4 regions of the Vibrio sp. A2-1 genome follow, and region 1 is predicted to be linked to each of the others. Evidence: predicted binding sites of a transcription regulator. Region 1 holds the regulator's gene; each other region holds the start of a gene.
The links. Region 1 encodes PurR, which represses purine synthesis genes. Its sites were predicted from a motif close to TNANGNAAACGTTTNCNTNA; they were not measured.
Positions count from the first base shown of each region.

Region 1 (8,055 bases):
CAGGACGTTCGAGTGACTATCCCCGCGTATAGAAACATTCCAAACATTGATGCAGCCGAAGTCATTTTATCGACCGAGCTCGATCATTGGCCTCATACCGCTTACCAAGTCAAAAAACTGAGTGTAGAAGGTGTTCAAGTTTTTGGTATCGAATGTGCCAAATATTTCGACCGTCCAGAAATGTACGCAGAAAATAATCAAGCTTACGCAGATAACGGAGAGCGTTTCTCGTTCTTCAGTGCAGCCTGCCTTGATATGCTTCCTAAGCTTGCCTTCCAACCTGATATCATTCATGCAAATGACTGGCATACAGGCTTTGTTCCTTTTTTGCTTAAGTCACGTTATCAACAACATGATTTCTTTGAAAATACGCGCAGTGTTATCTCAATTCACAACGCAGTTTTCAAAGGTGTGTTCGCATACGATGAACTGCAATTTCTACCAGAAATGCATAGCTACAATGTGCCTGAAGCTTCAGTGAGTGACACGCATGTCACAATGCTGAGAGCCGGCGTGATGTGTGCTGATAAGGTGAACGCAGTCAGTCCAACGTATGCCGAGGAGCTGAAAACGGAATTAGGCAGTCACGGTATGGCAGCAGAATTCCAGTACAGATCCGCGGATCTTTTTGGCATTTTGAATGGTTGTGATTACGGAGCTTGGAACCCGGAAACGGACGCTTTCCTTCCTCGTAAATTCAAAGCGACAAAGCACAGCATGGTTCGTGGGAAGTCAGCTTGTAAGCAAAAATTGCAACAAGATGTTGGCCTCCCCGTCACCGATTGTGCGGTTTATGGCATGGTTTGTCGTTTGACTAATCAGAAAGGTGTTCATTACTTACTGCCTATCATCGAACAGTTTTTGAAAAACGATCTTCAGATCGTGATTGTCGGTACTGGTGATCCAGTTTTAGCGAGTCAGCTGAAAGAGCTGTCGGCACTTCACTCAGATAAGTTCTCGTTTGTAGAAGCGTATAATAATGAGCTTGCGCACTTAGTTGAAGCGGGTTCTGATTTCTTCTTGATGCCTTCGGAGTTCGAACCTTGTGGCTTAAACCAAATCTACAGCATGGCTTACGGTACGTTACCGATTGTTCGCTCTGTGGGCGGTTTAAAAGACAGTGTGAATGATTACGATCAGAATCCCGAGATAGCGACCGGCTTTGCTTTTGAAGAGCCAACACCGCAAGCGTTACTGGCAGTATTGCATCGTTCATTACTACTTTATGCACAAAATCCCGCTGAAATTAAGCGTGTTCAGCTTTACGCGATGCAACAAGACTTTAGTTGGGAAGATGCGGCAAAAGAATATCTTACGATGTACTATTCTGCATTTTAACGTGCTGAATTAGCTGTAAAATAAGCTGATGTATAACAACTGAACTTAATAGTAGAAGGCGCTCTGATAGTAGAGTGCCTTTTTGTTTTCTGGTCAGGTCACATCACGTTTAGGAAGAGAAAACTTGCAAACTCATTTTAGTCAGGTAGAAAAGGTGGGGTAGGTATTCACATGATTAATGTTAGGTTTGACACTATTATCACTTAAATTTCTTGATTGCGTGATATCCTTAGCCATCGCCTTGTGATGAGGCAGAGCTCCATTCCAATAATTAAAGCGATAGGTATGTCTGAGAGTTTACTATTTCATAAAACATTTACTCACCCTACGAGCGATGAGTGGGTTGTATTTGTGCATGGCGCAGGAGGCAGTTCCTCCATTTGGTTTAAGCAGATCAAAGCGTATAAACAGCACTTCAACTTGCTTCTCATTGATTTGAGAGGGCATGGTAAATCAGACAACATCCTCAAAGAGCTGATTTCGAATCGTTATACGTTCAAAGCGGTAACGCTCGATATTCTTAAGGTGTTAGACCATCTGAAAATCCGTTCTGCACACTTTGTAGGCATGTCTTTGGGCACGATTATTGTCCGTAATGTCGCAGAGCTAGCGGCTGGTCGAGTACGTTCAATGGTGCTAGGTGGTGCCGTGACCAAACTCAACACTCGCTCTCAAGTCTTAATCAAGTTGGGTAACTTGAGTAAGCACATCATTCCTTATATGTGGTTATACAGCCTTTTTGCTTACGTTGTGATGCCACAAAAAAGCCAAAAAGAATCACGTCACCTGTTTATCCGCGAAGCTAAAAAGCTGTGCCAAAAAGAGTTTAAACGCTGGTTTATCCTTACGGCTGATGTGAACCCATTGATGAAGTACTTCAAAGACCGAGAGTTGCCGATTCCAACTTTGTATTTGATGGGCGAGCGCGACTACATGTTCATCAAGCCAGTAAAAGAAATGGTAGAGGCGCATAAGTCGAGCGAGCTAGTAGAAATTCCGAATTGTGGACACGTATGTAACGTAGAAAACCCTGAAGAATTCAATCAACGATCTATCGCTTTTATTCAAAAGCAAATTCAGTGATTATCTCGATTCTTCATCAGAACAGACGCTCGAATAGAATTGAGACAAAAACGGGAAGCTAATTTTAGCTTCCCGTTTTTATTTGGAGGAGGTATCTGACCGAGTGGTTATAAAAGGCCGTTGGAGCCACTTTACCTTTCAAAACCTGCTATTCAGGTGAAGCAGCACCGCACTGCCAACAAGAACCGAATTGTGCTTCGTTGACTTCATGACATTCTGCGCAACGCCACTCTTCATAAATGATCGAATCTTGCTGTTTCTGGTAGTCATTAACAACTGCCCGGGCTTTGCTCGCCAACTCTGGCTCATATAACCATACGTAAGGGTCAGTTTCTTCGGTAAATGGGATTTCCCCTTTCAAACCGAATAACCCTTCACCACGAACTTCACACGCAATATTCACACTTTCTAGTAATCCACAAATGATGTGGGCTTCTGTCGGATTCGATGCACTGAAGATTTTCATTGAGATAGAACCTTATCTGGCTATATGCGTTATTTAGCTATTATAGGTACACGTTATTCAGTTATATACGTTATTCAGCCACAGGTGCTGAGCGAAATTTATTCATCAACCATTTAGCAATGATTGGGAATACACCCAGTAAGGCAAATGACAATAGTACTGAAGGGGACACGATACCCGAAAGTGAATCAATTTCCGCGAGTTGAGTACCAGCATTCAAGAAAACAGCGGTACCCGGTAACATCCCTATTTGACTCGTGATGTAGTAACGACTCACGGATATCGGTGTTAGACCCATCAACAGATTGATAAGGAAAAATGGGAATACAGGAATCAGACGCAGAGAAAACAAGTAAAATGCTCCGTCTTTTTCAACGCCCTTGTTAATCGTTGCTAATTTGTCACCAAATTTGGTTTGGATCCAGTCACGTAAAAGGTAGCGGCTACTTAGAAATGCGAGGGTTGCACCAATGGCACTGGCGAAAGAGACCAGCAGCAAACTATTCCAGAAACCAAATAGCGCAGCTCCTAACAGGGTCACAACAGCAGCACCAGGAATTGAGAAAGCAGTAATCATTACATATGCGACAAAATAGATAGCAGCGGCAGCAATGAAGTTGCTATCAATGTAGTCATTTAAAACGGCTTGTTGGGCCTTGGCATTTTCAAGCGTTAGGTATTGGCCGAAATTGACGCCTAACAAGACGATGGTTACGACCAACACAATACCCAATATCATTTTCTTACTCATTGATACTTCCTCTAAATTTTCAATGTATACCATTAGTATAGATAGACAGGCAAAGCATAGATTAACTTTCAGCAGATATAAAAAAAGCCGCAGTAAATGCGGCTTAGTTATATAGATAATTTGCACTGACAATGTTAATTGACGCGATTGATAAGCTCTTCACGACGCTGCTGCGGTATAACAGACCAATGTGTGCCATTGATCGCGCCTTCTAACGCCCAAAGTAGTTCAATACTGACAGAAGACGCATGTGATTCTTTGATGGCGTTAAATGCGTTTACAGAGCCAGATTCATATAAACGTTCTACGGAATCGATCCCTGCTTTTTTCAACATACGCTCAGTGGCGAGTCGAAGGTTGGGCAGATCTTTGAGTCGAGTAGGCTTAGCTGAAGATTGCTCAGCTTTTTCTTCTTTAGCAAAACCCAGAGACGTCGTTGCAAGCTGCAAGATTTTCTCTTGGTCTTGCCACAGGCCTTCGGGTAAAGCGAAATATTTAGTAACGACAGGGAAACCACGTTTTTTGTAGACGTACGGTTGAAACCCTTGTTGTTCGAACTGTTTCGTTGTGCATTTGTCTGCTCGTATGTGCAGCTGGTCATTTACAACCAGAGCAAACATAGTGTCATCAGCAAAAAGACCGAAGCCACCAAACATCGAGCGTGATTTTATTTTTCCTAGGGATTCAAATAATTTCATTGAATCCTTTAGTATCGGTTTATCCATGTTATTTATCTCGGTGTATTTGAACTACGCCACCAAATAAGCAGGTCCGAGAGATTAGCAAAATGTTGCAATTAAATTGTCAATTAGCCGTAAATTACTAAATTATTAGTAGTTACTGCATTTTGCCATCGGTAACCCCGCTACCATACCAACGAGTGGTTTAGGCCGGAAGCTTTGCGTCTCACTCTTTCAAGTGATTTGCCCTGTGCGTGACTGATTGAATAGAATAAAGTTTTTGTTGAATGAGGCTCACACTTGTTATTTCAAAATGTGATATTGCTTCAATTAATGATCTTTCCAGTATGATACCAGGTTCATTCATGTTGTTGATAAAAAAAGCGCACCTAAAGGTGCGCTTAATTATATTAAACTGAATTTATCAATTAATTTAACGTTTTAACTGTGCTTCGCTCAACAATTTCAGGGTGCATTTCGAACACACGCTTTTCATGGTCTTTATCTTTGATGCGTTCTAACAAAATTTCGAAAGCGTTCTTACCAACACGACGTTTGGGTTGGTGAACCGTTGTTAACGGCGGAGAGAAGTATTCAGCCAACTCGATGTTGTCATAGCCGATCACTGAAATATCTTCAGGGATACGAATTCCTTTCTCTTGCAATCTGCTCATTAGGCCGAGTGCCATCGTGTCGTTAAAACAGAATACGGCCGTTGGGCGATCTACCATCTTAATGATTTTCTCTGCAGCAAGAACCGCAGTATCACACTCGAAGTTACCTTCAATGATCATGTTATCATCGGTAGCAATCTTAGCTTCGTTGAGTGCGCGTTTGTAACCCGCGATGCGTTCAACACATGCCGCTTTGTCTAAGTGGCCACTTAAACAAGCAATCTTGGAGTGACCGTGCTCAATGAGGTATTTGGTCGCTAGGTAACCACCTTCCTCAGAGTTGTCGATGATCTTATCTGCTTGAGAACTCTCAGGGCCCCAATCCATAATCACTTTAGGAATGTCAGCGTGACGGTCTAACATGCCTCTTAGCTCTTCAGTTAGGTCAGAACACATAACTAAGATGCCATCTACACGTTTCTCTGCAAGCATTCGAATGTAGTCACGTTGCTTCTCATAGATACCGCCCGTATTACACAGAATCAAAGTGTAACCTTGACGGTAGCAGTAGCTTTCAACACCATCGATAACTTCAGAGAAGAATAGGTTAGTTGATTGAGTAACTAGCATGCCGATAGTGCGGGTTGTATTGCACTTCAAACTACGAGCAACGGCACTTGGTGCATAGTTCAGTTCGTCTACGGCTTTATTTACTTTTTCTTGCGTCGCTTCTGCAACAAAGCGAGTTTTGTTGATTACGTGAGAAACGGTTGTTGTTGATACGCCTGCTAAGCGAGCGACATCTTTTATAGTGGCCATGGTTTTATCCTATTAGAAGCTACTTTCCCAAAGTACGGAATGAAGTAGCCGTTAAGCTACCTAACTAAGAGCTTAAATTTGTAGGGCTCTTTGGGTACTAAAGTGCTAAAAAACAAAAAACCGCTATTGAGCGGCTTGTCTTAACACCGAAATGCTCAAAACTATAATAAGCATAGCATTTCGTGAATGTTTCATATTTTATCGTTTGCGGTCACAATTTTAGACTGACTAGAAATTACTCGCAATAAAATTCACCCGGAAATCCGGGTGAATTGTCACATTCTTCTGAATTTATTTAACGAGTCATCCAATAAGCTTATTCACCAGCGAGGTATTGGGTGTCCAATTTACAGAATGCAAGTAGCAGAGATGAGACTGATGCGTAGAAACCGAATTCGTCAACGTCATGACATTTAACGTTGAACTTTGGTACCCAAGTAAGAAGTTGTTGCTCGATAAATTGCTGTTGAACAATGAACGATTTCTCTAGCTCTTCTTCAAGTTCCGTTTCATTAGAACGGATGATCAAGTTGCCAAGGAAGTCGAGTGCGATAGCGATGTGGTCAGCTGGTTCTTTTAGGTCTTGGTTCACCACTAAGTTGTGCTTGGCCATGATCTCTTCCATATCTTTTGCTGGCTTATCATTCAAAAGGCCAGTCTCACCGATATACATAGAAGCGTAAGGAAGTGCGCCATGCTTATCTGTTTTTAAGAATAAGTCACAGAAGTCAGCAGACAATTCTAGTTGAGCATCCTCACGCGTTTGTAGGCGGTTTAGCGCATCCACTAGGCTATCGATCGCCGGCTTTAGTGTTTCATTTTCGCCTAAACCAGTTAGGAAAGAACGAATTTCAACAGAGTGGTAGTGATCGAGTTCTTCTTGAGTGAGCTCTTTAGCGAATAAGCTTGATAGCCACCAGTATATTTCTGCTCTTTGCTCGTTGAACGCTTTCGTATCTTTCATTTCTTAGATCCTGATTTAGTCTTGTGGTGTTACTTATATGCATCTTGAAGTTACTTGTGCAAAGCACACCAAGGCTGAATAACAAGGTTATTTGCGAAACGCAAAGTTACTCGTTAGTAGTAATGCCTATATTGAATTGCGATGGACGATAAATAGCAAGGTTTAAGATTGTCTTGTATCAAAAAAGATCCATGTTTCTGGCTTTTATCTTGTGTACCACTAGAATTGTTACGAGTTATGAATAGAATAGTCACTGAAACTATTAAATAAGAAAAGTGGTGTAGATGAGCTATCACGTATTAGTCGTAGAAGATGATGTGGTAACCCGCAGTAAACTGGTCGGATACTTCCAGAACGAAGGTTACACAGTAAGCGAAGCGGAAAGCGGCGCTCAAATGAGAAACGTGTTAGAAGATAATAACGTTGACCTCATTATGCTGGACATCAACTTACCAGGCGAAGATGGATTGATGCTAACTCGCGAATTACGCAGTCAATCAGACATTGGAATTATTTTAGTTACTGGACGCACGGATAGCATCGACAAAATCGTTGGCCTTGAAATGGGCGCTGACGATTACGTTACTAAACCCTTCGAACTTCGCGAGTTATTGGTTCGAGTTAAAAACCTACTTTGGCGCATTTCTGCCGCTCGTAAAACAGCAGCAGGTAAGGTTGAAGAGACTGAAGACGAATCTGTGGTTCGTTTTGGTGAGTGGACGTTTGATATCCCTCGTCGTGCGCTAAGCAAAAACGGCGAACCGGTAAAACTGACTAAAGCTGAATATGAACTGTTGGTTGCGCTCTCTTCTTACCCTAACCAGGTATTAAGTCGTGAACGCATTCTGAATATGATCAGCCACCGAGTGGATGCTCCAAACGATCGAACTATCGACGTGTTAATCCGTCGTATGCGTGCGAAGATGGAGTTTGACCCTAAGAATCCACAAATTTTTGTAACGGTTCACGGTGAAGGTTACATGTTCGCTGGTGATTGATTTCCTTTAGGAATGACTAATCAACAACGATATTTAAACGTAAAAAGCCGAGACATCATTGATGTCTCGGCTTTTTTATTGCTTAGCTTTTACTGTTTACGAACTGGAAACCTGCAAATTACTTGGTTAATCAGTTTTGCCTATCTGGTCGAGTCTACAGATAAAACTATGTTTACAGGTAAGATTATGTCTACTGATAAGATCCAGTTTACTTATTCGGTTGAGTTTATTGAGGCTGCGCCGCAGAAATACCACCGTCATCTTCAACTAAGCGAGATGTTTCAGGAACAACAATGGGTTCTTCAACGGTGTCATTACTTGTATCAAGCCAATCACGCAGGC
Region 1 is NZ_JAKKCO010000002.1:221,359-229,413, reverse strand. It holds gene glgA (glycogen synthase GlgA) at 1-1,338, shown strand, start outside; gene L3V33_RS08695 (alpha/beta hydrolase) at 1,624-2,421, shown strand; gene L3V33_RS08690 (DUF2007 domain-containing protein) at 2,570-2,887, opposite strand; gene L3V33_RS08685 (TVP38/TMEM64 family protein) at 2,958-3,638, opposite strand; gene L3V33_RS08680 (TfoX/Sxy family DNA transformation protein) at 3,773-4,363, opposite strand; cyclic di-GMP riboswitch class I at 4,491-4,576, opposite strand; gene purR (HTH-type transcriptional repressor PurR) at 4,747-5,751, opposite strand; gene torD (molecular chaperone TorD) at 6,068-6,715, opposite strand; gene torR (two-component system response regulator TorR) at 7,000-7,713, shown strand; gene elyC (envelope biogenesis factor ElyC) at 7,940-8,055, opposite strand, start outside.

Region 2 (8,055 bases), on a different contig from region 1:
ATCTATGTATATAGACCCTAAGTATGTATGGCGCAATAAAAGCGAGTGGGATTCTATTCATAAGCAAGAAGATTATCGAAATGGTTTTCAAACAGAGTTTAAATTCGATAAAGCTCAGCGCTATATTCATGAAGCAACAAATGACTATATCTCTTATTCAAATACCTATACCCCGTTAAGGAATGAATCGAGAGAAGCGAATCATATTGCTCCTGGTTTATTTAGGCTCCTTTCTCATGAACTTGCACACGCGAATGATTTCTTGCAAGAGCACGACCTGACTCAAATCCCTTCTTATGGGGATATCACTAACTATATTCATCCGTTAAAAAAATTAAATCACGAGCTTATTGAAAGGGATCCTTTAACTTCAAACCTGCTGAATAAAGCGGCTCAAATTGCCTTTCAAGGTGAATCAATGACAAACGAAATTAGACGACTTACAGGAGAGGTTGCCGGGGATGCATTTGAAGCCGATAAAGCAGCGGCATTCTACTCTTACTCAAGTCCTGCTGAAGATGTGGCTATGCTCTTTGAAGCTTACATGATGTACAAAAAGTACCGCGCTTTGTCTGATGTCGCTTTTCTTAGTATTCCACAAATAGAAGATTATTCATGTAACGACTGGAAAGTGCAGTGGGGCCAACGTTCTCGTTTATCTGATAATGATGTTCAAGATCGAGCCGTGTTTGTTGCTAGTGGTATATTGGGTAAATCAGAGTTGACGATTAGAGCTGAATTGGCTTCTCTTCCTGCCGCTCCTGAAATGTTAAGTGTTGGGCAAGGTTGGTGTGCAAGTCAGAAATTGATGGACGTAAACCCTGAGGCGCGCTCCGTTATTTCGGCGGCTTCAATGACAGGTTTTAGTGAGAATACTCGTTATCTAGAAGACTTAGAAAACTAAACTTAATAATAGAGCATTAAAAGTGATTATGGCCCTGTGTGACAAGGGCCTTTTTATCTTGCTGGCTATTATTTACAGCTTTCAAATACAAATTGGTTGTGATTCCCCTGGATGGCATGGATTCGCTCATCACGGGTACATTCCCACTTATCGACAGGGAATTGCTTGTTCCACGCCATCATCAGGTTAGTCTGCTGCTTAGATAGCTTGAAACCATACTCTTGGCTCATATAAAGATAAGTCCGTGCGATAGAACCTTTTGCTCTGTCTGGCGGCATAACTTTACGCTGCTTGAAGTTGACCTGCATTTCACACTGACCATAGCTCACGCCATTCATTCCATTCCACTGACTGAAATTGTAATTGGATCGATCACCATTAACCTCGCCAATTGCCGGAGTCAGGTTGTGAAGATCGGCTTCCATCGATTTAAATATTTTGTCATTGCGAGTGCAGTTCTTACGTCCGCCATCTTGCCAGCACTGACGCTGGTGGCCAAATTGCCAAGCTGGAACTACGTGTTCCCACTCAATGCGGGAAGCGCGCTTTTGTTGTTTTCTCACTTGATAACCACAGCCGTCGAGGTCGGGGATACCTTTCTTTTTGTCTTTCCAAGTAATGTCACAACCACAATAAAATGAAGTCGGATGATCGAGATAAATCTTCACTGCTTCTTTTTTAGCTTTAGAGAATGAGCTTGGTGGAGCGGCGAAAACGCTTTGGGTTACCAGTAGGCCAAATACTATTGATAGGCAAAATGGCACCGATAGGCCAAATACTTTTGGAGAGGTTTTTTGCATAGAAAAAGACTGATGAAAGTATGGTAAACAACAGTCTAGCACTCAAATGTTAGTTCACTCTATTACATTTATTCGCGTTACCTTGTGAGCTTAAGACTTAGCTCAATTGAAGGCCGGTAAAAGCTAAGGTTTGCTGGCATTGTTGGCAACGATACGTTGATTGGTTACGGATGACTTTGTTGTGTCTTCTAATCGACAGGGGATAAGTAGTGCAATCACAGCGGTACTCAAAGGTTTTTCCCTGAACTGAGGTGATCTCCAAGCTGTGGGTGGTTCTGGCCGGTACATTGAATACCTTTTCCATCACGTATTTCCACTCATTCCCGTGGGGCCTAACTCGTCCGAAGACCTGATGTGTGATCAGATGTGCGAGTTCATGAGTCACGACTTCACTAATAAAGGCGTCTTCATTTTCGCTGAATAGTACTTGGTTGAGTTTTATCTCGTTTAACTGGAGGTAGGCTTTTCCCGCTGCCTTTCCTCTTAACTTGTAAGTGACGGTTGGGCATGGAAATTCACGAGAAAAATGTTGATTAGCAATAGTTAGGCATTCGCCCAGTTTTTTATTTACTCGATGTTGTTGCGGGGTGTAAGACAAGCGTTGTTAACTCCAAAAAAAGCCTCAGCGTTTAAGCTAAGGCCTCATCATAACATTGCTCATCGATCGTGAAACGATTTAAACGTGATGTTTCTTTTTGATGACTTCGTGGTAAGCATGCCATGTTCCGTAACCAAGTAATGGCATCGTTACAATCATACCCACACCGTAGGTCGCGAAGCCGACTAAGATACCAGTACCAATGATACCAGCCCAAACGACCATCGCAGGGATGTTTGATTTAACAGCGTTGAAGCTAGTAAAAATCGCACTCATTACATCTACACGTCTCTCCATCATTAGTGGAATTGAAAATGCTGAGATACTAAATATCAGGCTCGCGATAACAAAACCAATCACAGACCCTGTAATTAAGAAGGGAGCAAATTCGGTCAATGGTGCACCTTGTACTGAAGGGTAAAGTGCGTGCAATAATGCAGCGATACGCATCCAGAATATCATCGCGACCATTAATACAATCGCAAACGCCCATTGGTGGGTTGAGTTCCGTGTGATGGCTTTCATTGAGTGGAACAAACTTGGGGAATGTCCTTTCTCTCTTTCCCAGCTTGCGTCATATAGGCCTAGAGCAAGAAAGGGTCCTATCAACATATAGACTATCAAGCTTGGCATGACGACTAGGTGTGTTCCTTGCCATTGGACTAGTTGCACGATGGCGATGGCCGCAGCCATGAAACACAATCCGTAAAATGCGCTGATTATTGGCATTTTCACTAAGTCATGCAGTGCAAGCGATAACCAGTGGAATGGGGCGGATATGCTTACTTGGTTACAAGGAATGGTGCGAGCGTAATCCTGATCGCTGACCTTGTGTTTCTTATCGTTTAGTTCGGATGGGTGCACGGTACGAGGCATAGATCCCCCTAGTTAAATAACGTCCTAGTTATAATTCCACAAGGCTCTGAAGTATCGCTTACGAGAGCGTTATGGTGTTGAGCTAAACTGCTCTTTGTCATCCCAGTTATTGTTCTTGCGTACATTTAACGAGCGTTATCAGACTGAATTAATTTAAGTTAAATGTGAGCTTGATCGCCTAGGAGTTACCTTAACTATTGTCAGTAGTGCTAGAAAACACAAATTATCAGCGGATTTTTATACTAAGTGGTTAACGGTAAAGAAGACTTGGACAGGGTGTTCTAGCAGGGGAAGGTTTGGTAAGTACATAAAAATAAAGCCCTTACTAAGAAGTAAGGGCTTTAAATAAACAAATCGCAGTGGCTAAATTATTTTAGGCCAGCGAAGTCCGCAAGGATTGCTGCTTTGTCCGTCGCTTCCCAAGGGAACTCTTCACGACCGAAGTGGCCGTATGCAGCAGTCTGCTTGTAGATAGGCTGAAGAAGGTTCAGCATCTCTTGAAGACCGTATGGACGTAGGTCGAAGTTTTGACGAACTGCTTCAATGATGATTTCGTGAGCTACTTTCTCAGTACCAAACGTTTCAACCATGATAGATGTTGGATCTGCAACACCGATAGCGTAAGACAGTTGAATCTCACAACGGTCAGCCATGCCAGCAGCAACGATGTTTTTCGCAACGTAACGCGCTGCGTAAGCTGCAGAACGGTCAACTTTTGATGGATCTTTACCAGAAAATGCACCGCCACCGTGACGAGCTGCGCCGCCGTAGGTATCAACGATGATCTTACGACCTGTTAGACCACAGTCACCCATTGGGCCACCGATTACGAAACGGCCGGTTGGGTTGATGAAGAAGTTAGTGTCTTTATTGATCCACTCAGCAGGAAGTACTGGCTTGATGATCTCTTCCATTACCGCTTCACGTAGGTCAGGTGTTGTTACTGAATCACAGTGTTGAGTTGAAAGAACAACTGCGTCGATACCAACAATCTTACCTTGGTCGTATTGGAACGTAACTTGAGATTTCGCATCTGGACGAAGGAAGTCAAGCTTGCCGCTCTTACGTACTTCAGCTTGCTTCTTAACAAGAAGGTGAGAGTAAGTAATTGGAGCTGGCATTAGGATTGGTGTTTCGTTAGTCGCGTAACCAAACATGATACCTTGGTCGCCTGCGCCTTGATCTTTAGGATCGGCTTTATCAACACCTTGGTTGATGTCTGGAGACTGCTTACCAATTGTGTTTAGTACAGCACAAGAGTCTGCGTCAAAGCCCATATCAGAATGAACGTAACCAATTTCACGAACTGTTTCACGAGTGATTTCTTCGATATCAACCCATGCAGACGTTGTTACTTCACCGCCAACCATAACCATGCCGGTTTTTACGTAAGTCTCACAAGCAACACGTGCTTTTGGATCTTGTTCCAAGATGGCATCAAGAACAGCATCAGAGATTTGGTCTGCAATTTTATCTGGATGGCCTTCTGAAACAGATTCAGAAGTGAATAGGTGCTTAGCCATGAGAGCTCCACTTTTAGTTTAGTTTTTAGTTGCAAATAGTTAAATGCAAATAATTTTAGGCGTCGCAAGCTAGGAAGCGCCGCCATTAAATACAGTATATTTTGTAGGTGTTTCTACATCTAGACGGCTATTCTAAATTCCAGCGGTCGAATTACAAGCTCTTTTTTATGATATGTCATAACTAATCGTTTGCGTATCGGTCGAGATAACACATTGCTAAGTGATGTAAATGTTCGAAAATTGCGAAAAGTGACCGTTAAAATGCCAGTAAAACGTTTGCAGTCGCTAAAGTCGTTTGAGAGAATACCCGCGCTAATAAAAATGAAAACTTTAGCATCAATCTATTTTTTAAATCGCTTATGTACTCAGGAGCAGACATGCCTTCTCGTAAAGATCTAGCCAATGCAATTCGCGCACTTAGCATGGATGGCGTTCAACAAGCAAATTCAGGCCACCCTGGCGCACCTATGGGTATGGCTGACATCGCTGAAGTTCTTTGGCGTGGTCACTTGAACCACAACCCAGCAAACCCAGAGTGGGCTGACCGCGACCGTTTTATTCTGTCTAACGGGCATGGTTCAATGTTGATTTACTCTCTGCTTCATCTTGCAGGTTACGAGCTTTCAATTGAAGACCTTAAGAACTTCCGTCAACTGCACTCCAAGACTCCTGGTCACCCAGAGTACGGTTACGCTCCTGGTATCGAAACAACGACTGGTCCTCTAGGTCAAGGCATCACTAACGCTGTTGGTATGGCGATGGCTGAGAAAGCATTGGCTGCACAGTTCAACAAAGAAGGCCACGACATCGTCGATCACTTCACTTATGCATTCATGGGTGATGGTTGTCTGATGGAAGGTATCTCTCACGAAGCATGTTCTTTAGCAGGTACGCTAGGTCTTGGTAAGCTGGTTGCTTTCTGGGATGACAACGGCATCTCTATCGATGGCGAAGTTGAAGGTTGGTTCTCTGACGATACACCTAAGCGTTTTGAAGCTTACGGCTGGCACGTAATCCCGGCCGTTGATGGTCACGACTCTGATGCTATCAACGCGGCTATCGAAGCAGCTAAAACGGATCCTCGTCCAACGCTTATCTGTACTAAAACTATTATCGGTTTTGGTTCTCCAAACAAAGCGGGTACGCACGACTGTCACGGTGCTCCACTAGGCGCTGATGAAATCACAGCAACTAAAGCGGCACTTGGTTGGGAACACGGTCCTTTCGAAATTCCAGCTGATATCGCAGCTGAGTGGAATGCGAAAGAAGCGGGCGCAGCGAAAGAAGCGGCTTGGAATGCTAAGTTTGACGCATACGCAGCGGCTCACCCAGAGCTAGCAGCAGAATTTAAACGTCGTACTAACGGCGAGCTTCCAGCTGAATGGGAAGAGAAAGCAAACGCAATCATTGCTGACCTTCAAGCTAACCCAGCAAACATCGCATCACGTAAAGCATCTCAAAATGCGCTAGAAGCGTTCGGCGCTATGCTACCTGAATTCATGGGCGGCTCTGCTGACCTTGCGCCTTCTAACCTGACTATGTGGTCTGGTTCTAAGTCTCTTGAAGCGAACGATTTCTCAGGTAACTACATCCACTACGGTGTACGTGAATTCGGTATGACGGCTATCATGAACGGTATCGCTCTGCACGGTGGTTTCGTACCATACGGTGCAACGTTCTTAATGTTCATGGAATACGCGCGTAACGCAATGCGTATGGCGGCTCTGATGAAAATTCAGAACATTCAAGTTTACACGCACGATTCTATCGGCCTAGGCGAAGATGGTCCTACTCACCAACCGGTTGAGCAGATCGCATCTCTACGTCTGACTCCAAACATGAGCACATGGCGCCCATGTGACCAAGTTGAGTCTGCTGTTGCTTGGAAACTGGCAATCGAGCGTAAAGATGGTCCTTCTGCACTTATCTTCTCTCGTCAAAACCTTGCACAACAAGATCGTGACGCTGAGCAAGTAGCTAACATCGCTAAGGGTGGTTACATCCTGAAAGATTGTGCTGGCAAGCCAGAGCTAATCATCATTGCAACGGGTTCTGAAGTTGAGCTAGCGGTTAGCGCAGCTGCTGAACTAACAGCTGAAGGTAAAGCGGTACGCGTAGTCTCTATGCCTGCAACTGACGCATTCGACAAGCAAGACGCTGAATACCGTGAGTCTGTACTTCCAGCTGACGTAACAGTACGTATTGCTGTAGAAGCTGGCATCGCTGACTTCTGGTACAAGTACGTTGGCTTCGGTGGCAAGATCATCGGCATGACAACGTTCGGCGAATCTGCACCAGCAGGCGAGCTATTCAAGATGTTCGGTTTCACTACTGAAAACGTAGTAAATACAGCGAAAGAACTTCTTGCTTAATCATTGATTACTAGCCTTGTGCGAACAATGAAATGAATGAAAAAACCGAGCTTTAAGCTCGGTTTTTTTGTATCTGGGGTTTGTTATCACTTAGACTAAGGCTTACAAGCAACAGATCAATCTGTCATAAGTCAGCTGAGTTATTCAAGTAATGCCTTTTAGGTAGGATTCAGTTATCATCTGTTGCACGAAATTTTGGTTAGATGTACGGAACTATGCTAAAAGTCGCGATAAATGGATTTGGACGAATAGGGCGCAATGTATTGCGCGCTGTCTATGAAAGTGGCAAAAGCCAACAAATCAAAGTAGTAGCGGTCAATGAGCTTGCTCAGCCTGACGCTATGGCTCACCTATTGCAGTACGACACCAGTCACGGCCGCTTCGGCAAGAAAATCTCAAACGATCAAGAGCACATCTATGTTCATCATGGCATTGGTGCTGAAGATAAAGGAGAGTTTGATACCATTCGTATCTTACACTTGGCTGATATTGAACTGCTGCCTTGGCGTGACCTTGAAGTCGATATTGTTCTCGATTGTACCGGTGTTTACGGTTGCCGAGATGACGGCTTAGCACACATCGCTGCTGGAGCGAAAAAGGTGCTGTTTTCACATCCTGGTGCTAATGACCTTGATAACACCATTATCTATGGTGTGAATCACGAGACTATCGAAGCCGATCATCGAATCGTTTCCAATGGTTCATGTACCACCAATTGTATTGTCCCTATCATCAAGGTGCTTGATGATGCCTTTGGTATTGAGTCCGGCACGATTACGACCATTCACTCTTCTATGAATGACCAGCAAGTGATCGATGCGTACCACAGCGACCTACGTCGAACTCGAGCAGCAAGCCAATCCATCATTCCTGTCGATACCAAATTGCATAAAGGTATTGAAAGAATCTTCCCGAAATTTTCTAACAAATTTGAAGCTATATCTGTGCGTGTGCCGACGGTAAACGTCACTGCGATGGATTT
Region 2 is NZ_JAKKCO010000008.1:21,488-29,542, forward strand. It holds gene L3V33_RS19410 (hypothetical protein) at 1-904, shown strand, start outside; gene L3V33_RS19415 (endonuclease) at 973-1,704, opposite strand; gene L3V33_RS19420 (SprT family zinc-dependent metalloprotease) at 1,802-2,302, opposite strand; gene L3V33_RS19425 (DUF2189 domain-containing protein) at 2,381-3,178, opposite strand; gene metK (methionine adenosyltransferase) at 3,547-4,701, opposite strand; gene tkt (transketolase) at 5,079-7,073, shown strand; gene epd (erythrose-4-phosphate dehydrogenase) at 7,289-8,055, shown strand, end outside.
Region 2: the regulator PurR is predicted to act here: its motif matches at 4,879-4,898, upstream of metK (methionine adenosyltransferase).

Region 3 (8,055 bases), 460 kb from region 1:
AATCAAACACCACATTTTCAGCACTGCCTGCTGCAATAATCACTTCGATACCCGCACGACGAGCAATATCAGCCGCCTGCAGTTTTGTCGCCATGCCGCCGGTACCTAACGTAGTACCACTGCCACCTGCGATCTTACGCAGTGTGTCATCAATGGTTTTTACTTCTTTGATGAGCTCAGCATTTGGGTCTTTACGAGGGTCTGCCGTAAACAGGCCTTTTTGGTCGGTTAATAGCAAAAGCTTATCAGCGCCGCATAAAATACCAACCAGTGCCGACAAGTTATCGTTGTCACCCACTTTAATTTCATTGGTGGCTACTGCATCGTTTTCGTTTACTACCGGAATAATATCGTGCTCAACGAGCGCGTTGATCGTGTCACGTGCATTCAGAAAACGCTCGCGATCATCGAGATCAGCACGAGTCAGTAGCATCTGGCCAATTTTAAGGCCATAGATAGCAAACAAAGACTCCCAAACTTGAATCAACTGACTTTGCCCAACTGCCGCAAGCAATTGTTTGCTCGCCATCGAGTTGGGAAGTGCGGGGTAACCAAGGTGCTCACGTCCGGCTGCAATTGCACCAGACGAAACCATAACCACAGAGTGGCCTTGTTTTTTTAATTCAGCACATTGACGAACCAGCTCAACCATGTGAGCGCGGTCTAATGCCAATGTTCCACCAGTTAAGACACTGGTACCCAGTTTAACAACGACAGTTTTACTCTGTGTTGTTGTCCCGCTTTGATGATTTGTTGTCATGAAGTCTTTTATGAATAAAACAAATAAGAGGTGATGTTTTAGCAATCAACAAGAGAATTCACAAGTAGAAAAGGTGCGAAATCGCACCTTTTTGCTTTATAGAGAAGAGTAACCTTTAAAATCAGACGAATTCGACAGACTCTTCGTCTAACTGAACGCCGATTTCAAATTTCTTTTGAAGTTCGTCAACCAGCTTTTGGTGAAAGGCTTCTTGAGTTCGAGACACCTCAGCGACCGCCTTTTTAGGTAATGGCAAAGGATCCCAGTTACCATCGATGTTGTATTTACCCGTGTTGTACTTCGCCGAAAATCCTTCTTCCGACTTATCCAACTCTAGCCACCATCCCCAGAATTCACGCTCTTCTGGTGACTTTTTATCGTTCACACACACAGACAAGCAATCAAAAATGTAATGACCATCTTCTGATTGCGGTTCCCTCAAGTAAGGCCCAATAGCCTTTAAAACGTTTAACAAGCGATAATGCGTAGGTTGTTGTGTCACTTCTGACATATTGAATCTCCATTTCAATGTTAAGAATGACGTTACTCAGACTGCAATACGTAGAAAACACGCAGTTGGATTTTATAAATTTTCTCTGAGTATCAGGTACTTACTTTGTACACTTTTCATGCTTAACTAATTTCGGAGAAATGTCATCTAAATAATTCATCCTCAAGCCACTTTATCGCTAATTCGAGGGATTGCTCATACCCCTGTGTAATTGATTTGGTTTTGATTTTCTTCGCTTTGCCGTAATCACTGTAAATAGCAACCAGTTGATTATCCAGATGCGGTGAAACAGGGTCACCTTCCAAAGCCAATGCCAAAATAGGAACACTGGTTTTACTGTTAGCCAGCAAGCCTTGCACCTTCAATGACCAAGCCATCAGTTGCCCAGAAAGGCTATTGATATCCACTGCTCCTTTACCAAGACGCGAAGCCAATACGTCCAAGTGCATCTTAGGCATCTGCTTAAGTTTGTCCGCATGAACAAAGATATCGTGGATCGGTGCGCCAAGAGAGATACAGGCTTTGAGTTTGTGCTGCTCAAGGAAGGATAACCTCACCATCGCGTTACCACCGAATCGGAACCCAAACAGACCGACTTTATGATGGTCCACCCATGGAATGTTAGGCAGTTCATTCAGCACGGCTTGATGCAGGCAAGAAGAATCTTCCGTCAAAGGCCAATGCGAACTGTGCCCTATCGACGGCATATCAATCGTTAGCATCGCAATGTTTTTCGGTGCTAGGTAATCTCTAAACAAACGCCACATGTCAGTTTGCAGGCTATCTAAACCTGCACTCACGATCACGACAGGTTGTGGTTTATCTGTTTTGGTTAGATGTAAGTTCGCCTTAATCTTTTTGTTTTGATACGGCACTTCGATTTGTTTGACGATCAATTTAGTGTGTTTGATCGCTTCAGAATACGCCGCATTCGCTAATACCTGTGCTTGAGCAGCAAGGTTATCGTTCTTTAGATGTGGGTAGCCCGCAATGCTGAAACACAGCGATGCTGAAAATAACTCTTCAGCCATTTCTTCGCCGTTCTTTTCATTAGAACGATTCTGATGCTGCATACCTAGCTTGGTCCACTCGTATGCCCAGTTACCGCTGCGGTAACCCATCACGGTGTCTAGCCACTCATCAGTCGTGCGTGAATTGTCTGATGACGCAATGCGAGCCAATACCGCTTCTTGCTCAATTGGGTTAACGCCTTGCCATACCCACTGAAGACGTCTTAGGTTTCGATACCAAGATGAGTTCTGCTCTTCACGCTTTTTATCCAACAGTTCTTCTGAACTTGGCATGTAGCGAGTAAGCATTGAGGTCTCTTTGGCCTGCTTGTGCTTTACAAACAATGTTTCCGAAAGGTTCGAGCTCGTTTCTTCTGATTCAGACATTGGGATACTTAATAAGAAATGGTTGTTACTAATCATATAAAAAAAAATGACCCTATAAAGGGTCATTTCTCAAAAAACTAAGTTTACGCTTATTTTGACTTGCGATTTACTGGCTCAATGAAGCTTAAGCTAGTATCCCAAGGTTGCTCAATCCATGTGTCTTGAGCGATATCCACGATGTACTCGTCTAGTAAATGTGCACCAGATGGTTTTGCACAAACAGCAATCAGTTTCGCTTTAGGGTACATTTCGCGAAGCTTGCGTGCAGTGTCACCACTATCAACAAGATCTTCAACGATTAAGAAGCCTTCACCATCACCTTCAGGTGCTTTAACTACAGTCATATCGCGCTGGTGATCGTGGTCGTAGCTAGAAATACAAATCGTATCTACGTGACGAATACCTAGCTCACGAGCCAAGATTGCACCAGGAACCAAACCACCACGGCTTACCGCCCAGATGCCTTTCCACTGCTCTGCTGGCATTTGCTTTTCAGCAAGTTGACGGCAGTAAGTCTGCATGTTGTCCCAAGTGATAATGAATTTGTTGCTCATAGTATAAAACCTAATAATTTTGTCATGTTATTAGAGGCTATTTCAAACATAGCCTCTTCAGCGATTAAGCAGAAATCTAGACGATTAAGCGAAAATGTATTTAAGAATAAAGATAACGGACATTACCCATACCGCAGGTGAAACGTCGCGACCTTTACCACTTAGCAGCTTAATTGCAGCGTAAGCGATGAAACCTAGTGAGATACCCTCAGCGATAGAGTACGTCAGCGGCATAAGCAGACATGTTACCACGACTGGTGCGGCTTCCGTAAGATCACGCCAATCAATGCCAACTAGTCCAGACATCATCAGAATTGCTACATAGAAAAGTGCACCTGATGTTGCGTAAGCCGGAATCATACCTGCAAGTGGCGAGAAGAAAAGAGCCAGTAGGAATAAGATACCAACAACAACAGCAGTTAGACCTGTACGACCGCCTTCAGCAACACCCGCAACACTCTCAACATAAGAAGTTGTGTTTGATGTACCTAGCAATGCACCAATAGATGTTGCTGTAGAGTCAGCAAGCAGTGCTTTGTTCAAGCGCGGTAGTTTACCGTCTTCTTTGATTAGGTTTGCTTTCGTTGCAACACCAACCAGAGTACCCGCTGTATCGAACAAATCGACGAACAAGAATGCGAATACAACTGAAATCATACCGATTTCAAATACAGCAGAAAAATCAAGCTGCATGAATGTAGGTGCAAGGCTTGGTGGTGTCGACATGATGCCGCCGTATTGAACGTCACCGATCGCAATACCAATCGCTGTGATAGCGAGAATCGCGATCATTACTGCGCCTTTCACACCACGGTGAACAAGAGCAATAGTAATGAAGAAACCAAGCGCGCCTAAGATAGGAGCAATCGCGGTAATGTCACCCAGTGAAACTTTAGTCGCTGGGTTAGAAACAACGATGCCTGCATTGCTAAGCGCGATAAACGCTAGGAAAAGGCCGATACCAGCAGAGATACCAACACGCAGAGACATAGGGATCGAGTTGATAATCCATTCACGAATCTTAAAGATACTTAAGAAGATGAAGATCACGCCTGATACGAAAACCGCTGCTAGAGCAACTTGCCATGTATAACCCATACCCATTACAACAGCGTAGGTAAAGAATGCGTTCAAACCCATGCCTGGAGCTTGAGCAATTGGGTAGTTAGCAACAAAGCCCATGATGAAACAGCCAATAGCAGCCGCTAAACAGGTTGCTACAAATACAGCGCCATGGTCCATACCAGCATCAGCTAGAATCATTGGGTTTACAAAAATAATGTAAGCCATTGTTAGGAAGGTTGTTAGACCTGCGATGATTTCAGTGCGCACATTGGTGCCATTTTCACTGAGTTTGAATAGCTTTTCGAACATTATCGAATCCTATAAGGGTAAAAAGTAAACGGTTGCGTAAACGATTGGCTGTGGATTATAAAGTTATCAAATAACAAATTCCAGATAGAATTAAGGCTCTAATCGATATTTATCAGAATGCCGTATGAAACAAAGCGATTAAAAACGAGAAATAACAAAAATAATAATGATTAAAAACAATAGTTTAATCAAAATAAAGGCGATGAGATTACTTGGTTATTTTTTCAACCATCGGTTATTTCCATTGAGAATGTAGCCATCATATTCTCAATTTAAACCCACAAGAGTTGTGTATTTTTCAACAGGATCAGTAATAAGACGCAAATTGACATTTTGGCGTTTAAAAAACAACCACTCAGAACAGCAAAGAAAGTGACAAGCGAAAGCGGTTTGGAAAAGTAGCAGGCAAAAAAACGCCACTCAAAACTGAGTGGCGGTAGAATCTGTCAACCAAAAGGGCTGTAAAAGAATTCCAATATATAGGGGTGAACAAAACTGTTCGAGTTACATGCTTACGGTATTAGTAACCAAAGCTTGTAGGGTATGCAAAGTTGCTAGTGTAAACAGAGCTGTTAATCCAGAACATTGCAGATGGTAAACCTTTCATAACTATCACCTTAATAAATCAATAAAAAACGAATTTGATTTCTCGGTTCCTTGGAGGCGATAAAACGGACTCATCCTTTGAGCATTTACTCTTCATCTCAGAAGTTGGTTATTAATATACCCTAAAGAAAAAAGATTACAAGTATTTTTTGCTATACGTCACACTTTCGGCCAATTATGGTTATTTTTAAAACCTATTTCTGTAATTAAATTACAGAATAGAATTAAACAAACGTTTGCCTGCGCCATTTATAAGCATCAAGTCTCTTAATTATGATCAGGTGGACAAGATCGCTTTCAAAATTTGAGGTATTTGAGGTTTATAACCGCTACTCGTCAAAACGCTCAAGTGGTATGCTGTTGCCATCAAAACAGACCCATATTTTAGATTTTTATTCTAAGTTTTTACCTATAGAAATCCTAAATATATGGTTATCAAATAAAAAAGGAGTCATCCGTGTCTGAATTCCATTCTGAGATCAGTAAATTGTCCCCTGCCCCTATTTGGCAGTTTTTCGATAAAATTTGTTCAATCCCGCACCCTTCGAAACATGAAGAGGAGCTTGCTCAAAACATTATTGCGTGGGCAACAGAGCAAGGCCTAGATGTACGTCGCGACCCAACAGGCAACGTATTCATCAAAAAGCCAGCAACGCCGGGTATGGAAAACAAAAAAGGTGTCGTGCTACAAGCTCACATCGATATGGTTCCACAAAAGAACGAAGACACTGATCACGACTTTACAAAAGATCCAATCCAACCATACATCGATGGCGAATGGGTTACAGCAAAAGGCACAACGCTTGGTGCTGATAACGGCATGGGCATGGCTTCTTGCTTAGCAGTTCTTGCTTCGAACGAAATCCAACACGGTCCTATCGAAGTTCTACTCACTGTAGATGAAGAAGCAGGCATGACTGGTGCGTTCGGTCTTGAAGCCGGTTGGTTAGAAGGTGATATCCTTCTTAATACTGACTCAGAGCAAGAAGGCGAAGTGTACATGGGTTGTGCGGGCGGTATCGACGGCGCAATGACATTTGAAATTGCACGTAATGCGATTCCAGCTGACTTCGTAACACGCAAGCTAACGCTAAAAGGCCTAAAAGGCGGTCACTCTGGTTGTGACATCCACACCGGTCGTGCAAACGCAAACAAACTGATTGCTCGCTTCCTAGCGGGTCACGCAAAAGAGCTAGACCTTCGCATCGTAGAATTCAAAGGTGGTAGCCTTCGTAATGCGATCCCTCGTGAAGGTTTCGTAACGGTTGCGGTTCCTGCTGTAAACCAAGAAAAACTGGCTTCGCTATACAACTACTACACAGAGCTGCTTTCAACAGAGCTAGGTAAAGTTGAAGACAGCATCGTGACCTTCAACGAAGAAGCTTCAGTTGAAATGGGCACACTAGCATCAGCAGACCAAGCTCGCTTTATCGCGGCACTTAACGCATGTCCAAATGGCGTGATTCGTATGAGTGACGAGATTGAAGGTGTTGTTGAAACGTCTCTAAACGTAGGTGTTATCACAACGGAAGAAAATTCAATCACAGTACTTTGCTTGATCCGTTCTCTTATCGACTCTGGTCGTAGCCAAGTAGAAAGTATGCTTCACTCTGTTGCTGAACTAGCAGGCGCTAACATCGCGTTCTCTGGTGCTTACCCAGGTTGGAAACCAGACGCAGATTCAGAGATCATGCATATCTTCCGCGACATGTACGAAGGCATCTACGGTCACAAGCCAAACATTATGGTTATCCATGCTGGCCTTGAGTGTGGTCTGTTCAAAGAACCTTATCCGAACATGGATATGGTTTCTTTCGGCCCAACGATCAAGTTCCCACACTCTCCTGATGAGAAAGTGAAGATCGATACTGTTGAATTGTTTTGGAACCAAATGGTTGCATTACTTGCTGCGATCCCAGAAAAAGCATAAATCGATTAGCTATGTGTTTTTCAGTAAATGGTGTTTTCCAATAAATGAGCTCTTCAATAAATAGCACTTTTCAGTAAACACCGTTTATTAAGAACAAAATAAAACAGGTACTCAATGAGTACCTGTTTTTGTATCTAATCTTTGTCACTGCTACTTGTGACTAAATAATTAAGCGCGTGAAGCCGCGTAGCTTTCTAGCTCATCAATTGAAGTTTGTGCCACGACTTCGCCGTCGATGAAGTACGTCACCATCTCGCCATCACGAACACCGATTAACGTCGCACGCTCACCAGACTGGTAAGTGATGTCCATTTGGATAGTGTTTTCGTCGATCTGCTGCATTTGACCTTTCTCAATCATATCGGCACTCGTGATCGGGCCTACTGGCGCTTCAGTCAGTGACTTATCAAGCTGATCGTTGATATCAAGGTAAGTATCAGTCTTAGTATCAAAGATGTGCGGAGCACCTGTTAGTGGGTTGCTACCCGTCCAGAACTCTAGTGAGTTGAATACCAAGTAATCCGCAGCAACAGTTAAACCGTAAGCTGGAGCTAACAGAATGTTAAGACCACCACGAGCGTAACGGTTATCAACAGCCTTCACGTTAAACTTCATTAAGTAACCTGTAACTGCGTTGCTACCAACACAACCAGATAGAGCGATAGAAACCACCGCCAGTGCAACGATCTTAGTAATTGTTTTTTTCATTTTTATCTCAATATATGAATTTGGCCGCCAAAAAATGGCGATGGATGATAACAGCCCTCACATCCAGAATTATCAGATTAAAATCAATAAATTGTCAGGAAAATCACAAATAAAAGCCCCCTCAGTTATCGTAAATAAAAAATAGAAACCAATTCCAAAGCCCCTCCATAAAAAAGTTTTGTCGTCACCGTAAAGCGATTGATTCGTACTAAAAA
Region 3 is NZ_JAKKCO010000002.1:684,933-692,987, forward strand. It holds gene proB (glutamate 5-kinase) at 1-760, opposite strand, end outside; gene crl (sigma factor-binding protein Crl) at 882-1,271, opposite strand; gene frsA (esterase FrsA) at 1,415-2,668, opposite strand; gene tet(34) (oxytetracycline resistance phosphoribosyltransferase domain-containing protein Tet(34)) at 2,758-3,222, opposite strand; gene L3V33_RS10745 (NCS2 family permease) at 3,307-4,596, opposite strand; gene L3V33_RS10750 (aminoacyl-histidine dipeptidase) at 5,660-7,132, shown strand; gene L3V33_RS10755 (DUF3332 domain-containing protein) at 7,301-7,840, opposite strand.
Region 3: the regulator PurR is predicted to act here: its motif matches at 4,617-4,636, upstream of L3V33_RS10745 (NCS2 family permease).

Region 4 (8,055 bases), 360 kb from region 1:
ACAGTGTTCGCGAAATGATGCGCACCAAAGAAGCGGATTACAAAGAGGCTAATCTTGGCGATGCATCGGTTACCGATGAAGATCTATTCTCAGCAATGGCGACAAATCCAAAACTGTTTGAGCGCCCTGTTGTTGTTGCGAACAACAAAGCAAAGATTGGTCGTCCACCAGAGCAAGTGCTAGAGATTCTGTAAGCCGATATGAGCATCAACATTCTTGTTCTCTACTACAGCCGCCACGGCAACACACGAGCGCTAGCAAGGCAAATTGCACGAGGGGTTGAATCTATCCCTAACTGCGAAGCCATGTTAAGAACCGTGAACGAAGTATACACAGCAGAAGAGCAGCCTGATTCGCGTTATCAGCCAACCGATCCTATCGCGACATTGCAAGAGCTCCGTTCTTGCGATGGTTTAGCACTAGGCAGTCCGGTTTGGTTTGGCAACATGGCTGGACCTATGAAGCACTTTTGGGACAGCACAACATCACTGTGGATAAATGGCGATCTGATCGATAAACCAGCTTGCGTGTTTACCTCTTCTTCATCATTGCATGGCGGGCAAGAGACCACACAACAAAGTATGATGTTGCCACTGCTTCACCATGGCATGTTAGTGGTGGGCATCCCCTACTCAGAACCTGCGCTGCATACCACTCAAACTGGTGGCACACCCTATGGTGCGAGTAGTACCGGAGAGAGCGCTTCATTAAGCAAAGATGAAATTGAGTTGGCGCAAAACCTAGGCAAACGCCTAGCGCGCATCGCAATAAACCAGAAGGGAATTTCTCTATGATGTATATGCCAGAGAAGGCGATGTCTCCCACAACCAAGCTATTCCGCTACCTTGCTCTAGCGGGCAACTTGTCGCTTTTATTCTGGGTGATTGCTTGGCAGATGACACTTTCGCCGCATCCTCATCTAAGTAATGTAACGCTTGCTATCGCTTGGGCTATACCGCTGTTACTCCCATTACCGGGCATTCTAGCAGGTAAACCTTATACGCATGCTTGGGCGAACTTTGTCTTAATGCTCTACTTCCTACACGCATTAACTATTTTGTATGTAGACGGTGGCGAGCGCTTATTAGCTGCTGTAGAACTGCTTCTGACGACTTTAGGCTTCGCGGGCAATATCTTATTTACTCGCTTTCGAGCCAAAGAATTAGGCATCAAACTTAAGCGCCTTTCTGAAGTAGAAAAGACCGAGAAAGCTAAGTTCGAGCAGTAACCTGGATTAGGTTGTCCAGACCTAGTATCAATAGAAAAAAGTGACAACAAACAAAAAGCCCTGCGAGATTTCTCTTGCAGGGCTTTTTTCATGAATTCATTTCAATCGGTCATGTCAGAAGACAATCACTAGCGAACCCATTCGTATACTAGGCTTGGCTTAGCATGTACTGCCGCAACAACTGTTAGCTCTTCCGAGCCAGACGTATTCGTTAGCTCAGCATCCGCTTCAGTTGATAACTCACTACCTTTGATGACTTGAACACTTGGGTCTGCTTCGTAAGCCGTCGCTTCTGCGCCATCGTTCAGGGTCGTATCAGTAACAGCTGCTGAATCATCGTTCAGGGTCGTATCAGTAACAGCTGCTGAATCATCGCCTACAGACATGGTGTTGTCTTGCGTTTCAAATTCAGGGCTCACTTCAGGTTCAATGTAAGATTCTTCAACCTTTGCGACTTGGCGAATGCTTTCTACTTCTTGCTCAAACTCTTTTTGAGTCGACAATAAGTGAATTCGAAAAGTTACTTCGTTATTCTGAATTTTCAGAATATCTAAGCTTGCCACCGAGTTTAAACGCTTAAGTGCATTCTCCAATTGGAAGAAGTCTTGTGCGTTATTCAGGCTAATAAATTGCGTTAAAATCGACTCTGATGATTCACTTGCTACTGTAACCGCACTTTTACCTGCGTAGTAGCTACTGATTTGGTCGACAAGTTTCTTAGAAGTCGTCGCGCTGTTGCCCGATAGCGAACCACTGACTGGCGATTTTGGTGCGCTCTTCAATTGGTTTGGTTTTTGATCGTATAGAGTCCAACGTAGACCTGAAGATTGAGCCTTTATCACCAGAACAGCATCAACTGGGTAACGCTGACTCGCTTTACTGATTGGTGTAACAAAGCTACCCCAAAGATCAGAAGTCGCAATACCCGTAATGTCATCAAAATCACCCACAGGTAGCGTTAGAGGCAAACCGCGCTCTTTTGCGTTGGCTTGTAAACCTGCCGCTAATTGTGAGTTGGAGTGTTCCCACACAATATTCTTGTCGTAGTTCTGTTCTTCCACCAGCCAAACAAGGATGTTTGAACGCGTGTCAGGCCAGTACGGCAACTGTGCTTGCGTCAATAGAGAACGGATTTGAGCACCGTTAAAACGCATACGCAATGTTGATTGGTCATTGCTTTCGCCAAAACTCATTTGAGACATGTACTGCGAACTTTTACGCATCGCCTTTTGAATCGTCTCATTCGAAGCGACATCGGTTTGGCCAGTCGCACGTATCAATACCTGCTCCATACCTGTATTTCTTGCCACCTGTTCTGGCTGTTTGTTTTCAGCGTTAATCGCAACTTCAGCACTAAAAATATCTACTTGAGTTAAGGCATAACTCGGAGAGGCTAATAGTCCCATCAACAACAATGCTATGTAGCGCATACTGATCCTAATATTCAAATCTTGTGCCTAGATGATAAGCAACTATGGATTGAGGGGCAAGGTCGATAGCGCCCACTGTGTTTAATAACCTTAAAATATCACCTGGCCATGATAAATCGCTCACTTATAAACTGAGTTTTTCGGGCGAGGATGGATATAAAATATCACTAAGATAAATAAATTTGATCTATTTGGTGTGGCAATCGATTGCTAAGTGATAGAATCCCGCGAATTTTATTTTTCGCTTTTCATATAACGACCATTTTTAAGGACATAACATGAAAAATGCTCTGCAAGGTGCGCAAATGCTGTTTGTAGCGTTTGGTGCGCTTGTACTGGTGCCGCTACTAACAGGACTTGATCCCAACGTTGCACTCTTTGGCGCAGGTATCGGTACCCTTTTATTCCAACTTATTACACGCCGTTCAGTGCCAATCTTCTTAGCATCTTCTTTTGCATTCATCGCCCCTATCATGTTTGGTATTCAAACTTGGGGTGTTGGCGCAACCATGGGCGGCCTAATGGCAGCCGGTGTTGTGTATGTATTAATGGGTGCGTTGATTAAAGTGCGTGGTGTAGCCTTCATCCATAAGCTGCTTCCACCCGTCGTGGTTGGCCCTGTGATCATGGTGATCGGTTTAGGTCTTGCGCCTGTTGCGGTAAACATGGCGCTAGGTAAAACAGGCGATGGTGCGGTTCAGCTTATCGATGCAGACGCAGCATTGTGGATTTCATCTATTTCATTGCTCGTGACGATTGTCATCAGTGTGTTCTCGAAAGGCTTCCTTAAACTGCTGCCTATCTTTGGTGGCATTGTCGCGGGTTACATCACAAGCTTGGTTTACGGTGTCGTTGATTTCACTCCAGTTGCTCAAGCTGCTTGGTTAGCTCTACCTAACTTCACCGCGCCAGAGTTCAACATCAACGCGATCTTCTTTATGGTGTTTGTTGCGATTGCACCTGCTGTTGAGCACGTGGGCGACATGCTTGCTATCTCGAACGTTACCGGCAAAGACTACCTTAAGAAGCCAGGTTTACACCGCACTATTACTGGTGACGGTGTGGCAACAATTGCCGCTTCAATGCTGGGCGCTCCACCAAACACTACGTACAGTGAAGTAACAGGTGCAGTAATGCTGACCAAAGCATTCAACCCAGTGATCATGACTTGGGCTGCGGTAACAGCGATTGTTCTTGCATTGGTCGGTAAGCTAGGCGCGCTACTTCAAACGATTCCTGTTCCTGTGATGGGCGGCATCATGATTCTACTGTTTGGTTCAATCGCGACGGTAGGCTTGAATACTCTAATTCAGAATAAAGTAGACCTACATAAATCACGCAACCTTGTGATTGTGGGTATTACGTTAGTCTTCGGTATTGGCGGCATGGCATTTGGCATCGGTGACTTTAGCCTACAGGGCGTAAGCTTATGTGGCATAGTGGCAATCCTACTTAACCTAGTCCTTCCAGAAGAATTAGGCGACAACACCGTAGTAGACAAAGCTCAAATCGATTAATTTATCGGTAAGGCTGGATTCAAAAAAATCACAACCTAACAAGATCAAAAAAGGGAGAGCATCGAATGCTCTCCCTTTTATTTATACGGCTAATTAAGCAGGTTCAGTTAAATTTAAAACTCTTTGAATTAATTTAAACCGAAACTGAATTACTTAGTACCGAAGATCTTATCACCAGCATCGCCAAGACCAGGAACAATGTAGCCCTTGTCGTTTAGCTTCTCATCGATTGCAGCCGTGTACAGCTCAACATCTGGGTGCGCTTTTTCTAGAGCAGCGATACCTTCAGGAGCAGCAACAAGCACAAGAATCTTAAAGTGCTTACAACCTTTCTCTTTCATAAGGTCGATAGTCGCGATCATAGAACCACCTGTCGCAAGCATTGGATCTACCACTAGAGCAATACGCTCATCGATGTTAGATGCAAGCTTGTTAAAGTATGGTACTGGCTCAAGCGTTTCTTCGTCACGGTAGATACCAACAACGCTGATACGTGCACTTGGGATGTGCTCAAGAACGCCGTCCATCATGCCTAGACCAGCACGTAGAATTGGCACTACCGTTACTTTTTTACCTTTAATTTGGTCAACTTCTACTGGACCGTTCCAACCGTTAATCGTCACACGCTCAGTTTCAAAATCTGATGTCGCTTCGTATGTTAGAAGGCTACCCACTTCTGTCGCTAGCTCACGAAAACGCTTAGTGCTAATGTCACCTTCACGCATCAGGCCAATTTTATGTTTTACTAGCGGGTGTTTCACTTCAACAACTTTCATTTCCAACTCCGGCAATATTTAAACAAACCTGTAGATTATACACGAACTGTGGGGTTATTTCAGAATCTTTATTCTAATAAAAAAAACCGCGCAAACGTTTGCTCTTGGTAATCAAGCCCTGTTAGAATAGCGCCGTTTTCACATCCAACTTAAGTTCGAGGACTATCCCGTGAGTGGTAATACTTCTTCTCTAAGCTACAAAGACGCTGGTGTTGATATCGACGCAGGTAATGCACTAGTAGACCGTATCAAAGGTGCTGTTAAACGCACTCGTCGCCCTGAAGTAATGGGCGGTATTGGTGGCTTTGGCGCCCTATGTGAACTTCCAACGAAATACAAAGAGCCGGTACTTGTTTCAGGTACTGATGGTGTTGGTACTAAACTTCGCCTTGCTTTGGATCTGAAAAAACACGACACCATTGGTATCGATCTAGTGGCAATGTGTGTGAACGACTTAATCGTTCAAGGTGGTGAGCCGTTATTCTTCCTAGACTACTACGCAACAGGTAAGCTAGATGTAGATACAGCTGCAGACGTTGTTTCTGGTATCGCTGAAGGTTGTGTTCAAGCTGGCTGTGCACTAATCGGTGGTGAAACGGCTGAAATGCCTGGCATGTACGAAGGCGATGACTACGATGTTGCTGGCTTCTGTGTTGGTGTCGTAGAAAAAGCTGACATCATCGATGGCACTAAAGTAGCTGCAGGCGACGCACTTATCGCTGTTGGTTCAAGTGGTCCACACTCAAACGGTTACTCTTTAATTCGTAAAGTTCTAGAAGTTTCTGGTGCTGATAAGAGTGAAGAACTAGAAGGTCGCACTATTGGTGAGCACCTACTAGAACCGACTAAGATTTACATCAAATCGGCACTTAAGATGATTGCTGAGCATGACATTCATGCTATCTCGCACATCACAGGTGGTGGTTTCTGGGAAAACATCCCACGCGTACTTCCTGAAGGCACTAAAGCAGTGATTGATGGCAAGAGCTGGGAATGGCCTGCTATCTTCAGCTGGCTACAAGAGAAAGGCAACGTGGAAACATTTGAAATGTACCGCACTTTCAACTGTGGTGTTGGCCTTGTTGTTGCTCTACCTAAAGGTCAAGCAGACGCTGCTGTTGAACTGCTGAAAGCTGAAGGCGAAAACGCTTGGGTTATCGGTGAAATTGCTAACGCTGAAACTGGCGAAGAGCAAGTTGAAATCAAATAAGTGATGCGTTCGCTTACTTAGTTAATCAATGAGGACCTTATGGTCCTCATTTTGCTATTTAGCCCGCAGAAAACCTTAGTTTATGTAAGTACATTGTAAATACTTCAGTTAACCAATCGCATGACCCACTCTATGAAGAACAGCCATTCTATGAATAACAGTCACTCGAAGAAAAACATCGTCGTTTTAATCTCAGGAAGCGGAAGTAACTTGCAGGCAATTTTGGATGCCTGTGACAGCCACACGATTGACGCCTCTGTTAAGGCCGTCTTCTCAAATAAAGCGGATGCTTTTGGTCTAGAGCGTGCAAAATCAGCAGGTGTTGACGCTCACTCGGTGAATCCAAAAGAATTTAACTCGCGTGAAGAGTTTGATCATGAATTGATGGTTCAGATCGATGCTTACCAACCCGACCTGATTGTACTCGCTGGCTACATGCGCATTCTGAGTTCAGAGTTTGTTCGTCATTACGCGGGGAAAATGATCAATATCCACCCTTCTCTATTACCTAAGTATCCTGGGCTCCACACCCACCAGCGTGCTATTGATGCAAAGGACAAAGAGCATGGCACCAGCGTCCACTTTGTTACCGAAGAGCTCGATGGTGGCCCAGTGATCTTACAGGCTAAGGTGCCAGTATTTAAAGATGATGATGCTGACATATTAGCAAGCCGAGTGCTCACCCAAGAACACTGCATTTACCCTATGGTCTGTAAATGGTTTGCCGAAGATCGTTTATCGATGGTAAACGGGCAAGCCGTCTTAGACGGTAAAATATTAGGCAAACACGGTTACGCAGAAGAGTAATTCGTATAGCTATTCTCGCAAAGTAAATCACTAAAGAGCAAGCCCTTAAAAATCAGAAAATAAAAAGGCCGCTTATTGACTTATTGGTTCAGTAAGCGGCCTTTCTTATGTTCGGATCAAAAATGATACTATTCGGAACGTTTAGCTCAATGGCTCAGTTGGTGCTTGGCTTGCAACCTTTTTAGGTGCATAAGCAACATCTTCCAAGGCTTTATGGTTATTGCCGATCAGCTCACCAAAATGAAACAACGCATATTCGCCCGGCTTCATTCTAAACCACTCTTCATTGCATGTTAGAGGCTGAGTTGCTACCACCGTGACCACATCATTCGGCGTGGTCTCTTCTTGGAAGTTTATCTCAACATCTTCATCAATCAGGCTCGCATTGCCAAAAGGCGCGCGTCTTGTTATCCAGTACAAATGATTCGTACAGTAGGTCATCACGTACTCACCATCACTGAGTAACATGTTGAAGACGCCTTTCTCTCTTAGCTGATCACAACACTCAGCGACAAAGCGAAACATACCTTCCATGTCTTGTGGTGGTTCAGGAAAACGATCTTCTAATTGTTTCACTAACCAACAGAAAGAAAGTTCACTGTCCGTCTCACCGACCGGTCTGAAACGACCACTAACCAGATCATCGTAATCCGTTAATTGGCCATTATGGGCGAAGGTCCAGTATCGTCCCCAAAGCTCACGGGTAAATGGGTGAGTATTTTCTAGATTAACGCCACCACGATTAGCTTGACGGATATGACTGACAACAGCTTGACTTTTAATTGGGTAGTTTTGAACCAACTCAGCGATCTTGGATTCACAACTAGGGTTAGGATCTTTAAACGTACGGAAACCCTTTCCTTCATAGAAAGTAATACCCCAGCCATCGCGGTGCGGGCCGGTATTGCCTCCACGCTGCATAAGACCAGTAAAGCTAAAACAAATATCAGTTGGCACATTCGCGCTCATACCGAGCAATTCACACATGGTTTAATCTACTCCCTATCAAAACCAATGGAGCCTAAGTTGGGCCCCAAATGTCTTTAAAACTATTATTCCATTTCTTTTTCAACAAGCTGAATCACAA
Region 4 is NZ_JAKKCO010000002.1:582,882-590,936, forward strand. It holds gene arsC (arsenate reductase (glutaredoxin)) at 1-194, shown strand, start outside; gene wrbA (NAD(P)H:quinone oxidoreductase) at 201-794, shown strand; gene L3V33_RS10240 (DUF2069 domain-containing protein) at 791-1,228, shown strand; gene L3V33_RS10245 (DUF2066 domain-containing protein) at 1,357-2,658, opposite strand; gene L3V33_RS10250 (uracil-xanthine permease family protein) at 2,937-4,175, shown strand; gene upp (uracil phosphoribosyltransferase) at 4,325-4,951, opposite strand; gene purM (phosphoribosylformylglycinamidine cyclo-ligase) at 5,121-6,161, shown strand; gene purN (phosphoribosylglycinamide formyltransferase) at 6,282-6,968, shown strand; gene L3V33_RS10270 (class II glutamine amidotransferase) at 7,110-7,955, opposite strand; gene lpcA (D-sedoheptulose 7-phosphate isomerase) at 8,021-8,055, opposite strand, start outside.
Region 4: the regulator PurR is predicted to act here: its motif matches at 5,038-5,057, upstream of purM (phosphoribosylformylglycinamidine cyclo-ligase).